Regions from separate parts of the Staphylococcus dromedarii genome, predicted to be linked through region 3. Evidence: riboswitches for the same ligand, from Rfam matches in the RefSeq annotation. Region 3 holds a riboswitch; each other region holds the start of a gene.

Region 1 (5,003 bases), 1.0 Mb from region 3:
ACCACATGCAGCAAGTGCTACTGCTAAAACAAGAACTAATGCAATGGATAAAATTCTTTTCATAATTATATGCTCCTTTTAAAAAATTATCGTTTATCTATTTTATTTGTAAACCAATCCCCTAAGAATTGAATTACAAAAACGATGATCAAGATTAAGATAGTTGAAACTAAGATAACGTCATTTTGGTTACGTGTAAAACCAGTTAAGTAAGCTAAGTTACCTAAACCACCGGCACCGATAACACCGGCAACTGCTGTAGATCCTACAAGTGCAATGGCTGTTACGGTAATACCTGAAATCAATGCTGGCAATGATTCTGGAATTAAAACTTTCAAAATCACTGTCCAAGTATTTGACCCCATTGAACGTGCTGCTTCGATAACACCTTTATCAATTTCTTTAAGTGCAATTTCAACAAGTCGACCGTAGAAAGGTGAAGCACCGATAATTAACGCCGGTAACGCACCCGTTGGACCACTGATTGTTCCGAGAATCAAGCTTGTAAATGGAATTAAAAGCAAGATTAAAATGATGAACGGAATAGCACGGAATAAGTTTACAAAGAATGATACGATGCTATAAAATACACGACCAACCTTCGACTTACTCTTAGATGTTAAGAATAAGATAATACCTAAAACTAAACCTAGTACAAATGAAAATACCGTTGAAATCACAGTCATATAAAGTGTTTCATACGTTGCAATCCAAACTTCTGGCCAACGAATATTTGGCATTGTGATCATCTCATTTAAGATTTCACTAAAACTCTTACCCATGTTTAATCACCTCAACTAGAATGTTTTGCAACTCTAAATCATGTTGTAAATGATTAAAGTTTTCCTGTGAAATAGCTGGGATATGTAGGAGTAAAAATCCTGCTGCACCCGTTTTTGCTTGTTTGATATTGCCTTCTAAAATATTCACAGTGACATTATGTTTTCTTGCGATATATGAAACGACTGGTTGCGTCGTATTTTCACCAGAGAATGTTAACTTGATGACCCTGTCACCTGTTTCAAGTGGTAATGCATTCGCAATACTTTCGAAGTCATGTTCTGGTTGCAAGTCTTCTTGAACAAATCGACGTGTCACTTGATGTTGTGGGTTTTCAAAAACTTCTGATACTTTCCCTTCTTCAATGACACGGCCATTTTCCATCACGGCAACTTCATCACATACACGACGAATCACGTGCATTTCATGTGTGATGATAATAATTGTGAGGTTTTGTTCTTTCTTCAACTGTAGTAATAAATCTAAAATCTCATCAGTGGTTTGTGGATCTAGCGCACTTGTCGCTTCGTCACACAATAGCACTTCTGGATCATTTGCTAATGCTCGAGCAATCCCAACACGCTGTTTTTGACCACCTGACAATTCTGATGGATATGCATGTTCACGGCCGGCCAAACCAACGCGTTCTACTAATGACTTCGCTTTTTCTACGGCTTCCGCTTTAGGGACACCTGCAATTTCTAATGGGAACTTAATATTATCTAAAACAGTTCGTGACCATAATAAATTGAAATGTTGGAAAATCATGCTTACTTTTTGTCTCTTTTGGCGTAATGCTTGTTTGCTTAATTCAACGATATTATCGCCACCAATGATGACGTCGCCCGATGTCGGTGTCTCTAGGTAGTTAAAAAGCCTTACAAGCGTACTTTTACCTGCCCCAGAGAATCCAATAATGCCATAAATCGTTCCTTTATCAATATTTAAATTGACATGATCGACTGCAGTGACAGATTTGGATTTGCTTTCATATTTCTTTACAATATTTTTCAGCTCAATCATATTGCTCCTCCTTGTGCTAAGCATCTCTTACGCCAAATAAAAATTGCCTTCTCTTTTGAAATGAAAGAGAAGGCAATTTATAAGGTACCTTTCTCTCATCTTCAAAAGTTTGTTACAACTTTATGTGACTTGGCACCATTTCTATTACTAGACGGTTGCCGGGCTTCACAGGGCACATCCCTCCACCACTCGTGATAAGAGTTTTCTGAATATTGAATTGTTTAAATCATACCACCGCAATCAAGATTCGTCAATAACTTTTTTTATTTTTTCTAACAAAAAAGGTACTGACTGAAATGCATAGAGCCTTTCAACCTCTTGATCTTTTTTCATGATCAGTAAAACAGGTACTGACATAATCTTATTTTCTTGATTAAATTCTGGATAAAAATTTAAATTCACCTTCGTTAACGGTAACGCCAAAATCTTATTGGCAATATCTAACATGTGTTCAGAAACTTTGCATGTCCCACACATGCTTGTATATCCAAAAATGAGATGAACTTCTTCATCAAAGTGTTCTGTCAGCACCTCATCTTGTGTGTGATTCTGTGTCATCTTGTACAACCTCTCACCTTGTTATTCTAGGTTGAGAGTAGCACCTTATACAAAGTTATGCTACTATATCGGCTTCTTTATATACAAAAATCCGGAATGAAATTGTGATTCACATTTTCATTCCGGAAATTTAGTATTATTATTCGCCAATCATTTCTTCGTAAGCAGCTGCATCCATTAATGCGTCTAACTCACTTTCGTCTGATAATTCAACTTTAACCATCCATGCATTTTCGTATGGTGATTCGTTAACAGCTTCTGGCTCATCTTCTAAGCTTTCGTTAACTTCAACAACTTTACCTGATACTGGTGAATAAAGTTCAGAAACTGTTTTTACAGATTCTACGCTACCGAATGTATCGCCTTCTGTTACTTCATCGTCAACTTCTGGAAGCTCAACGAATACGATATCGCCTAATTCATTTTGTGCGAAATCAGTAATACCGATAAGTGCTGTATTACCTTCCACTTTTACCCATTCATGTTCTTTTGAATATTTTAAATTACTTGGCACTGCCACTTGAATCCCCTCCAATTGTTAATGTTACATTCATTCTGACACATTGCTGAATATCTATCAACTATTTTCTTACAGCCACGTTTCTCGATAAGTTTCTTCTTTGAATCCAACAGTCACTTTATCTCCAGAAACTGCCAATGGTCGTTTCACTAACATACCATCTGTTGCTAGCAATTCTAACATTTCATCGTCTGACATCTCTGGAAGTTTATCTTTTAAATTTAACTCACGATATTTTGCACCGTGTGTATTAAATAATTTTTTAACTTCTATTCCCGTAGATGCTACAATTTTTTCAAATTCTTCTTTCGTAGGGTTAAGCTGTACAATATCAATTGGTTCAAAGCTCACACCTTGCTCTGTTAAAAACTTAGCGGCCTTTTTACAAGTTGTACAATTTTTGTATTGATAAAACTTTATCATAAACATACCTCCTGTATTCACTTAACTCAAATATAACAAACATTTAAAAATATTGCTCTTTTTTATAAAAAAATTATTATTTAACACTTTATAAATTACGTCATCTTATACAGCAAGCAGTTGCAATTTGAATGACTTCCCTTTTTAATTTCGATATAATGAGCTTACGAAAGAATAAGAGGAGGCATTTTTCATGCAAGCTATTAAAGATATGTCACAATTCAATGAAGTGATCCAAAGTGCAGAACCAGTCATCGTAAAATTCGAAGCAGGCTGGTGCCCTGACTGTAAAGTAATGGATATGTGGATTGATCCAATCGTTAAAAAATATAATGAGTATACTTGGTACGTTGTAGATCGTGACGAAGTTGAAGAAGCAGCAACAAAACATGATGTTATGGGTATTCCAAGTATTTTAATTTTCCAAAATGGTGAGAAGCTACACCACTTACATTCTGCAAATGCTAAAACACCAGAACAAGTTGAATCATTCTTAGCTGAAAGTTTTGGTAAATAAGATGACAAAAACGCGTATGAAACTGGAACCTCCATTTCATACGCGTTGTTTTTTAAATAAAATCAGTCACAAGACCTCTATTTTTTCTCTCACATTTCTTCATCTTGTCTTCTTCTTTAAGGTCTGTTAAATATATAAAGCCTACAAGACGTTCATCAGGTAACACACCAAATGCTTGTCGTACTTTTGGATTGAAAATATATTGTGGTGTTTTCCAACATGTACCAATACCTTGTTCGTAAAGCAATAGCAATAAATTCTGTGCAAATGCACCAACAGCGAGATAATTTTCATTTTCTTCACGTTGACGCGTATCACATTTCATAATCAACGCAACAAAACCACCTAGATTTGTTACCGCATCATAATGACTTTGCTGTTTTTCTGGCTCCTTTGGAAACGCATAGCGAGAAATCTCTCTACTCATTTCACCCAACTTATACTTTGGTACATAAACTGTACGCCATGGCTCTCTCATACCATGATTTGGTGCTTCTGCAGCATCAATGATTGCTTGATGTACTGCTGCATCATCGATATGCATGTCGTGTTTGAACTTCTTGATACTTCTACGATTCTTAATGGCGTCTTGAAGTTCCATCTCTATCTACCCCTTATAGATTGATAACTATTATCAATTATACGAAATTTCATACCAATTATCAATCGTATAGCTTTACTGCATCAAAGAGTTGCCTCACCGAAATTTGGCCAGGTGCTACCGCTTCTTCCAATGCACCAAATGATAAACAACCTCCAAAAGCAGATTGTGCTGTACGTGTTATCAAGCCTAAATGAGACATCGAAATACCTGTCACCCATTGTGTCAGTGCATCACTTGCCTCTGAAACTGCATGTAACACGCGTAAAACATCTTCTCTCGATTGTGGCATAACGGCAATTTTTACATGACTTGCCCCCATTTGAGAAAGACGAAAATACGTTTTTTTCATGACATCGAGTGAAGGGGTTTCATTGAAGTTATGATATGAGGCAACAATCATAGCACCTTGCGCAAGCATCTTTTGGCATGTCATGCTGCGATCAACCTCTGGCTCCCATTCCACGTCGATAAAGTCAATTTGCGTTAGCTTACTCAAATCAACGAGTAATTGTTGATATGCTGATTCCTCTAGGTCACCCTCTCCCCCCTGTGATTGGGTGCGATACGTGACAAGAATC
Region 2 (5,003 bases), 390 kb from region 3:
AGTCTGGAGTATGAAGTGAACACACTTTATACATCTAATGGGCAAACGCCATTTGTGACATTTGGTTTTGGATTAGGGACGGATGAGATGAGTCGAAAAATTCAACAAGCGATCCTACAAACACGTATTAAAGGATTGGGAAAAGATCGTATTACAGCTATTTTCCCAAAACTTGTTTTTTCTATTAAAAAGGGTGTGAATTTTGCCCCAACAGATCCAAACTATGATGTGAAACAATTGGCGTTAGAATGTTCGATGAAACGGATGTATCCGGATATTTTGAATTATGATAAAACGGTTGAACTTTTAGGGGACTTTAAAGCGCCAATGGGATGTCGATCATTCTTACCCGCTTGGCAAAATGAACAAGGAGAATATGAGAATAGTGGTCGTTGTAACTTAGGGGTTGTCACGTTGAATTTACCACGTATTGCGCTTGAATCGAAGGGTGACAAGGACCGTTTCTGGACCATTTTTAATGAGCGCATGGCGGTGTTACATGATGCGCTTGCATTTCGTATTGAACGTGTGAAACAAGCAGAACCGAATAATGCACCAATATTATATAAGCATGGCGCATTTAAATATCGTTTGGAAGAACAGGATGAGGTATTTACGCTTTTTAAGCATCAACGTGCAACGATTTCTATGGGGTATATTGGACTTTATGAAGTGGCGACTGTTTTCTATGGACCTGATTGGGAGACGAATCCAGAGGCCAAAGCATTTACAATTGATATTTTAAAGGCGATGCGTGACTATCAACATGTTTGGACAGAAAAGCATGACGTTTGGTTTAGTATTTACAGTACACCGAGTGAATCATTGACCGATCGCTTTTGCCGTATTGATCACGAGAAATTTGGGTCAATTCCAGATGTAACGGAAAAAGGTTATTATCAAAATTCTTTCCATTATGATGTGCGTAAAGATGTGACGCCTTTTGAAAAATTGGACTTTGAACAAGACTATCCGCATTATGCGAGTGGCGGTTATATCCATTATTGTGAATATCCGAAGTTGGACCATAATAAAAAGGCGTTGGAAGCGGTATGGGACTATTCATATGATCGTGTGAGCTATTTAGGAACGAATATTCCAATTGATCACTGTTATGACTGTGGCTTTGAAGGTGACTTTGATACGACAGATACGGGTTATCGCTGCCCAAATTGTGGCAATCAGAATCCCGAAACAGTGGATGTTGTGAAGAGAACGTGTGGCTACCTTGGAAACCCGGTACAGCGCCCAACGATTGAAGGACGCCATAAAGAAATTTGTGCACGTGTCAAACATATGAAGGTGCCCAAGTCATGAAGCTGGGATCAGTCATTCAAGGGTCTGGTTATATCGCAAAAATAGAAACGCATAGTTTTGTGGATGGAGAAGGGGTTCGCTGTAGCTTGTATGTATCGGGCTGCCCTTTTCACTGTCCAGGCTGTTATAATGTCGCAGCCCAACATTTTCGCTATGGTGAACCTTTTACGGATGAAATTATATCCGAAGTAATGGAAGCATGTACCCCATCGTATATCTCAGGATTGAGTATACTCGGCGGTGAACCATTTTGTAACTTAGCTGTCATTGCACCGCTGATTCGGGCGTTCCGTGAATGTTTTGGTCGTACGAAAGATATTTGGGTATGGACAGGTTATCAACTGGAATATTTATGGCATCAAAATGATGAACGCACAGCCCTTTTACAAGAAGTTGATGTCCTTGTAGATGGGATGTTTGTTCAGAAATTATATCGTCCAAATCTTGCATATCGAGGATCACTCAATCAACGAGTCATTCATATTCCGACGTATGCTGAAACGCAATCTATGAGTCACGCGATATATGTGGAATGATTTTCGGTTTAAAAGTGGAAGAGATTGATCAGAAATTAAGTGTCACCGGTTGACTTTCGAAATTTTCTGATATATTATAGCTTTACACTTAAAAGCAACACATTACAATGAATATTTCTTATCAAGATTGGTGAAGGGACAGGCCCTATGAAACCAGGCAACCTATTTAGTTAGGTGCTAATTCCTGCAGGTACATAAACCTGAGAGATAAGGCTTTATGGTTTGATCAAATAAAGATTATATCTATAGATGCACACAGGGATATCTTGATACACGTTGAGATGTCTCTGTGTGCTTTTTATTTTATTGAGGAGGGAATAAGAATGACAGAATCATTTGAGTTTGAAACATTACAATTACATGCAGGACAAGAGGTGGATGCGACGACTCATTCACGTGCATTACCCATTTATCAAACGACATCATTTACATTTGACGATACAGGACATGCGGGACGCCTCTTTGGTTTAGAAGAAGTTGGGAACATTTATACACGATTAACGAACCCAACGACTGCTGTGTTAGAAACACGTGTTGCTGAATTAGAAGGTGGTGTGGCAGGTGTCGCTGTGGCATCAGGTATGGCCGCTATTACATATGCAATTCAAGCTGTTGCACAAAACGGAGATCATATCGTTGCGAGTGATAAGTTATATGGTGGAACACATACGTTATTCAGTCATACACTTCCTAAGTTTGGTATCGAAGTGACATTAGTTGATACAACAAAAACGGAGAATATTGAAGCGGCGATTCGTCCGAATACAAAAGGTCTTTTTGTAGAAACAATCGGTAATCCAGAGGGTAACATTGATGACTTTGATGCCCTAGCGTCTGTGACAAAACAACATGGTATTGTGTTAATCGTGGATAATACATTTGCCTCTCCTTATTTATTCCGTCCAATTGAACATGGTGCGAATATTGTTGTCCACTCCGCTACAAAATTTATTGGTGGACATGGCACGTCTATGGGTGGTGTTATTGTAGATGCCGGTAACTTTGACTGGGATAATGGCAAGTTCCCAGGATTAACAGAACCAGATCCGTCATACCACGGTCTTGTATTCAAAGATGCTTTTGGTGAAGCGGCGTTAGCTTTCAAAATCCGTACAACACTCTTACGTGATACAGGTGCAGCCTTGTCACCGTTCAATGCCTTTTTATTAACACAAGGATTGGAGACGTTATCACTTCGCCTTGAACGCCATGTTGAAAATGCTGAAAAAGTAGCGCGTTACTTAGAGGCGCATGATCAAGTTGCATGGGTAAAATACGCTGGCTTAGAATCAAATGAATACTATGAAAATAAACAACGTTATTTACCAAAAGGGGCAGGGTCTATCTTTACATTTGGCGTTAAAGGTGGTTATGAAGCGGGTAAACAGTTCATCGAAGGTTTAGAACTCTTCTCATTACTCGCAAATGTAGGAGATGCGAAGTCACTAGTGATTCATCCAGCATCTACAACACATCAACAATTAACAGAAGAAGAACAACGTGCAGCAGGTATTGAGCCAGAAACAATACGCTTGTCTATCGGAATAGAACATATCAATGATATTATTGCTGACTTAGAACGTGGTTTTGAAGCCATTCAAAAATAATATCAATAATATATATATATGGGTCACTTTGGAGTCATTTCCTATACAGGATTTCTAAAGTGACTCTATTTTTTTATCTTATTGCTATAAAATAAGTTGACAAATTAATAAAAACGTCATTGCACATTTGTCTAGTCTCATGTATAATTTTAATCGTAATGATTACTATTTGAAGGAAGGCGTCCAATAAATGAAGAAAAGTTTAAAAGTAGTAGCGACGGCAGCACTTGCAAGCTCGTTATTAGTAGCATGTGGTCAGTCTGATGACAATAAAGATAATAAATCAGCTTCAGGCTCAGGCGACAAAATGAAAGTAACAACAACAGTTTATCCACTTCAATCATTTGTTGAACAAATTGGTGGGGAACACGTTGATGTAAAATCTATTTACCCTAAAGGTACGGACTTACATAGTTTCGAACCATCACAAAAAGATATTATTAACGCAAGTAAATCAGATGTATTCGTATACACAGGCGATAATTTAGACCCAGTCGCTAAAAAAGTAGCTGGCGCAATTAAAAAAGATGACCACAAGTTATCTCTTGAGGAGTCACTTGATAAGTCAGAATTATTAACAGACCAACATGAACATGGAGATGAAGGCGAAGAGCATGATCACGACCATGAAGGTGAAGATCACGATCATGAAGCAGAAGGACATGATCATGAGTCAGATGAGCACGGTCATGCACATCATCACCATGGTGGTTACGATCCACACGTATGGTTAGATCCAAATATGGATGAAGAATTTGTAAAAGCAATCCGTGATGACTTAAGTAAACGTGACCCAGAAAACAAAAAAGAATACAAAGAAAATGCTGACAAGTTATTAAAAGATTTAGACAAGCTTGATAACAAAATGGAAAAAGCAACAGAAGGTCATGATGGTCATGCAGTATTCGTATCACACGAATCTCTTGGTTACTTAGCAGATCGCTATGGTTTCGTTCAAAAAGGTGTTCAAAGCTTGAATGCTGAAGATCCATCACAAAAAGAATTAACTAAAATTGTAGATGAAATCAATGAAACTGGTGCGAAATACATCTTATACGAAGAAAATGTTGCGAACAAAGTAACAGACACAATCCGTAAAGAAACAGATGCAAAACCATTGAAATTCAACAACATGGAATCTGTATCTAAAGATCAAGCGAAAGATGCAACTTACCAAACATTAATGGAAGAAAACATCAAAAACATTGAAAAAGCATTAAACGATAAGATCAAAGTTGAAGATGAAAAAGCTGCTGACAAACACTCAAAAGCAATTCAAGACGGTTACTTCAAAGATAGCCAAGTGAAAGACCGTGAGTTATCAGACTACGCAGGTGAATGGCAATCAGTATACCCATTATTAAAAGATGGTACATTAGATGAAGTATTCGAACATAAAGCTGAAGAAAAAGGTGACAAATCAGCAAAAGAATATAAAGAGTACTATGATGTTGGTTACAAAACAGACATTGAAAACATCAAAATTACAGATGACACAATTACATTCACAAGAAATGGTAAATCTGTAACAGGTACGTACAAA
Region 3 (5,003 bases):
TACCCATATCAATCCATTTTTGGTTGAAGTCAGCATTTGCATTATAGAATGTGTCTGAAGATAACACATTCCCAACATGTGTACGTGCACCAATGGCATCCGCTTTTTCTTTCGCTTTAACGATTAAGTCAAAATCACCAAGTGGTGCGAAGTTGCCTGGAATTTGGTATTGATCTACAAAGTTTGAATTTGTTGATGCGCCTTGAGCAATGATGATGTCATAAAGTTGAATGTCTTCTTGCATTGCGCCACAAGAACCGATACGGATAATTGTGTCTACATCGAAAAAGTTATATAACTCATATGAATAGATACCGATACTTGGAATCCCCATACCAGAACCCATCACTGAAACTTCTTTCCCTTTGTATGTGCCTGTGTAGCCAAACATATTACGCACGTCATTGAACTGTTCTACATTTTCTAAGAAGTTATCCGCAATATATTTTGCACGTAATGGATCGCCTGGCATTAATACCGTTTTAGCAATTTTTGTTCCGTTTGGTTGAATATGTGGTGTACCTTGTGTCATAACAAACAGCTCCTTGAATAATTTGATTTTATTGGATTACCTTAAAGATAACAGACCTGTCCCTAAATGTCGATTAGAGTTACTATTCGTCTATTGAACAAGGAATGAAACACATAGACAGTTATGTGATTGAATGCTAAGAGCTATATTCACAACTTTGTTAGGTGCTTAATCAAAATATTTACGATTTACAACTCGAAATATTTATCAAATGAAATATAATCAGATATAATAGAATAGAAAAGGCTTACAAAATAAATAAGGAAAAGACATAATCATTTTGTATTCTAGGAAACTGATTGTCAGTGTTTAAGGAACAGAATTCTAAATGCTTCTTTATATAATCTGGATACATGAGACTCCTAAGCGTAATATTTTCAACAGGCCTGTCACGATTCCAACATAATCCAAATGTGATTGTGTTTGTCGTATGGTTCTGTTCAAATACGATGCACATTTGTCTTAACCTTGTTTAAATGTAAAAGAGAGAAGAGGAGAATAATCATGAGAATGGTAGACATTATCGCAAAAAAAAGAGACGGACATGCTTTAACAACGGAAGAGATTAAGTTTTTTGTGAATGGATATACGAATGGTGATATTCCGGATTATCAAATGTCAAGTTTAGCAATGGCAATTTTCTTCCAAGATATGACAGATGAGGAACGTGCAGATTTAACAATGGCAATGGTTGAATCAGGTGATCAAATTGATCTGTCAGATATTAATGGTATCAAAGTAGACAAGCACTCAACAGGTGGTGTAGGTGATACAACAACACTTGTACTTGCACCTTTAGTAGCAGCATTAGATATTCCAGTTGCTAAGATGAGTGGACGTGGCTTAGGTCACACAGGTGGTACGATTGACAAATTAGAAGCAGTTGAAGGCTTCCACGTTGAGATTTCTGAAGATGAGTTTATTAAGTTAGTAAACGAAGATCATCTAGCAGTTATCGGTCAAACAGGTAACTTAACACCTGCGGATAAGAAAATTTATGCGCTACGTGATGTAACAGGTACGGTTAACTCAATTCCGTTAATTGCATCTTCTATTATGAGTAAGAAGATTGCTGCCGGTGCAGATGCGATTGTATTAGATGTTAAAACAGGTAACGGTGCATTCATGAAAACAGTTGAAGATGCAGAACAGTTAGCAAATGCTATGGTAAAAATTGGTAACCAAGTTGGCCGTAACACAATGGCGATTATTTCTGACATGAGTCAACCACTTGGTCGTGCCATTGGTAATGCACTTGAATTAAAAGAAGCGATTGACACATTAAAAGGTGAAGGACCAGAAGACTTAACAGAATTAGTCTTAACACTTGGTTCACAAATGGTCGTATTAGCTGAAAAAGCTGAGACTTTAGATGAAGCACGCGAAATGTTAAAAGGCGTGATCAATAATGGTAAAGCACTTGAGAAATTCAAAGTGTTCTTAAGCAATCAAGGTGGCGATGCATCTGTAGTGGATGATCCATCTAAGTTACCAACAGCACAATACACATTTGAATTACCAGCAAAACAATCTGGTGTTGTATCTGAAATGATCGCAAATGAAATTGGTATTGCGTCTATGATGTTAGGTGCAGGTCGTCAAACAAAAGAAGATACGATTGACTTAGCTGTTGGTCTTGTATTAAACAAAAAAGTCGGTGACAAAGTTGAAGAGGGCGAGTCACTCTTAACCATTTATGCGAACCAAGAAGATGTTGAACAAGTGAAAGAAAAATTATATGATAATATCACAATTAGTGATCATGGAGAAACACCTACATTGATTCACGAGATTATTACGAAATAAAGGATTGAGTATCATGAAATGGATAAGTCGACAACTGTTAGCAATCTTATTTACGGGAGCGGGATATTTACACTTTAAGAGAGAACGTAATTTCAGAAATATTGTACCGCACTATTTACCGTTCAAAAAAGAGATTGTTTGGATAACAGGTGTGATGGAATTGATCTTTGGTATTGGCTTAGCTATAAGAAAACCTGGCTACTGGTTTAAACATGCAATCATTGCATTTTTATGGGCGGTACTTCCAGCAAATATTTATATGGCACGTCATAAACTACCATTGGGTGATAAAGAATTACCTCAATCTGTTTTATATGGTCGACTCCCATTACAATTTGTCTTAATGACATGGATACGAAAACTATAATGATATAAAAAACACGGATGCACATGCACCCGTGTTTTTTTATGATTTTTAACCTATCCCTCACCAAAGACATCGTGCCATTGATCACGTTTATCTAAAAAGGCTTGAGCAATTTCTTTTGCGCCTTCTAATGAGTGAGAAGCTGCCCAACCACATTGTACTTCGTTGCATGCGGGTACTTCTGTGGCATTAAGGACATCTTGAACTGTCTTTTCAATAATGTTTAACACATCTTCATAATCGTCATGGTTGATGAATGATACATAAAAACCAGTTTGGCATCCCATAGGGCTTAAATCTACCACTTTGTCTGAATGGTTACGAATATTTTCGGCCATCAAATGTTCTAATGAGTGGAGCCCAGGCATCTCCATGTGCTCTTTGTTTGGTTGCTTAAAGCGAATATCATATTTATGAATTTCATCCCCGTTGTTACCTGTCATTTTACCGGCTAGGCGGATATAAGGAGCAACCACTTTTGTATGATCTAAGTTAAAACTTTCAACATTCATTTTTGGCATCGTCATAACGCCTCCTTTTTAGTTTATGGTTATTTTATCATATTCATTAAAAAGTGACAGGGGTGTGAATTGAATAATCTAACCATTTACCTGTACCTCCTTTGTTTAAAGGTTGAGAGTAGCGGGTATTATTAATTTTGTAAAGATTTTAGAAAATATTGAAAAAATAGCATGACAAATGGTAACAAATCCGATAGAATGAGTAATAATTAAATATAATTTATCAAGAGTGGTGGAGGGAATTGGCCCAGTGAAACCCTGCAACCTCATCGGAGACGATAAAGGTGCTAAATCCAACAGCAACATGGCTGACAGATAAATGACGTGGACAAGATATTATCAACTTTGTACATATCGCACTTGATAAATAGAGCGTTATTACAAAGTTGATATTTTTTTGAAAGGAGCTTTTTTCATTGATTACAGTAAAACAACAGATCCTAGACTATATAGATAACCATAGGCTGAATTATTTGGACATGAGTCATCAAATACATGAACGCCCAGAATTAGGCAATGAAGAATTATTTGCTTCACGATTATTAATTGATCATTTAAAGCAACATGATTTTGAAGTAACACGAGATATCGCTGGTCATGCGACAGGCTTTATCGCAACTTACCAATCTGAGAAACCAGGCCCAAGAATTGGCTTTTTAGCTGAGTATGATGCATTACCAGGTCTTGGTCACGCTTGTGGTCACAATATTATTGGGACAGCGAGTGTGTTAGCGGGTATCGCTTTAAAACAAGTGGTCGATGAGATTGGTGGTACAGTCGTAGTGTATGGTTGTCCAGCAGAAGAAGGTGGCGAAAATGGCTCTGCAAAAGCATCTTATGTGAAAGAAGGACTCATTGATGTTGATGTGGCATTAATGATTCATCCGGGTAATGAAACCTATCCAACGATTCATACATTAGCCGTTGATGTATTAGATATAAAATTCTTCGGACGTAGTGCACATGCTTCAGAAAATGCATATGAAGCACGCAATGCGCTAGATGCAATGCTCAGTTTCTTTAATGGTGTGGCACAATTACGTCAACATATTCAACCTTCTGAACGTGTTCATGGCGTGATATTAGATGGTGGTAAGGCTGCGAATATTATTCCTGACTTTACTCATGCGCGTTTCTATACAAGGGGGACAACGCGTAAGTCCTTGGACATCTTAACGGAGCGTGTGCATGACATTGCTAAAGGGGCGGCATTACAAACAGGCTGTAATTACGAATTTGGTCCAATTCAAAATGGTGTAAATGAGTTTATTAAATCTCCATTATTAGATAAATTATTCGAAAAGTATGCCACAGAACTTGGAGAAGAAGTCAGTCACGATGACTTTGGATTTGGTTCAACAGATACAGGTAACGTGAGTCATGTCGTGCCTACGATTCATCCTCATGTAAAAATAGGACCTCGTAGTTTAGTGGGACACACACATCGTTTTAGAGAAGCAGCAGCAAGTCCAATGGGCGACAAGGCGTTAATTAAAGGGGCAAAAATTATTGCGTTGATGGGCGCGAAGTTAATTCAAGATCCAGCGCAACTCGAGAAAATACAACAAGAACATCAATTGTTAAGGGAGCATTTATTATGACCAATGTAAAAAATAGTCATTCATATTTAACAATGGCTGAGTTGTATTCTAATGATGTCGTATACTCATCTCGACCTTCATATATTTCTAATCCATGGTTAGAACCAGATGAACACCAATCAAACTTCTTGTCAGCGAGAGAACTGCTCATCGCTAACATGCCAGTCATCGTACAC

What was found. A riboswitch is a leader RNA that binds a small molecule or an ion and turns the genes downstream of it on or off. The one in region 3 is predicted to bind S-adenosylmethionine.
Region 1: another riboswitch for S-adenosylmethionine. It lies ahead of MUA88_RS02615 (methionine ABC transporter ATP-binding protein); the one in region 3 lies ahead of MUA88_RS08565 (M20 family metallopeptidase).
Region 2: another riboswitch for S-adenosylmethionine. It lies ahead of MUA88_RS10500 (O-acetylhomoserine aminocarboxypropyltransferase/cysteine synthase family protein); the one in region 3 lies ahead of MUA88_RS08565 (M20 family metallopeptidase).

Annotation. Positions count from the first base shown of each region.
Region 1 covers NZ_CP094718.1:526,582-531,584, reverse strand. Annotated here, with positions in the region: gene MUA88_RS02625 (MetQ/NlpA family ABC transporter substrate-binding protein) at 1-63, opposite strand, end outside; gene MUA88_RS02620 (methionine ABC transporter permease) at 87-782, opposite strand; gene MUA88_RS02615 (methionine ABC transporter ATP-binding protein) at 775-1,803, opposite strand; SAM riboswitch class I at 1,896-2,004, opposite strand; gene MUA88_RS02610 (thioredoxin family protein) at 2,044-2,361, opposite strand; gene gcvH (glycine cleavage system protein GcvH) at 2,501-2,881, opposite strand; gene MUA88_RS02600 (arsenate reductase family protein) at 2,951-3,304, opposite strand; gene MUA88_RS02595 (thioredoxin family protein) at 3,498-3,821, shown strand; gene MUA88_RS02590 (nitroreductase family protein) at 3,874-4,422, opposite strand; gene aroD (type I 3-dehydroquinate dehydratase) at 4,484-5,003, opposite strand, start outside.
Region 2 covers NZ_CP094718.1:2,109,632-2,114,634, reverse strand. Annotated here, with positions in the region: gene nrdD (anaerobic ribonucleoside-triphosphate reductase) at 1-1,317, shown strand, start outside; gene nrdG (anaerobic ribonucleoside-triphosphate reductase activating protein) at 1,314-1,853, shown strand; SAM riboswitch class I at 1,969-2,067, shown strand; gene MUA88_RS10500 (O-acetylhomoserine aminocarboxypropyltransferase/cysteine synthase family protein) at 2,177-3,460, shown strand; gene adcA (zinc ABC transporter substrate-binding lipoprotein AdcA) at 3,651-5,003, shown strand, end outside.
Region 3 covers NZ_CP094718.1:1,723,397-1,728,399, reverse strand. Annotated here, with positions in the region: gene deoD (purine-nucleoside phosphorylase) at 1-532, opposite strand, end outside; gene MUA88_RS08580 (pyrimidine-nucleoside phosphorylase) at 1,037-2,338, shown strand; gene MUA88_RS08575 (DoxX family protein) at 2,352-2,705, shown strand; gene MUA88_RS08570 (S-ribosylhomocysteine lyase) at 2,759-3,226, opposite strand; SAM riboswitch class I at 3,444-3,548, shown strand; gene MUA88_RS08565 (M20 family metallopeptidase) at 3,646-4,827, shown strand; gene ldmS (L-aspartate--L-methionine ligase LdmS) at 4,824-5,003, shown strand, end outside.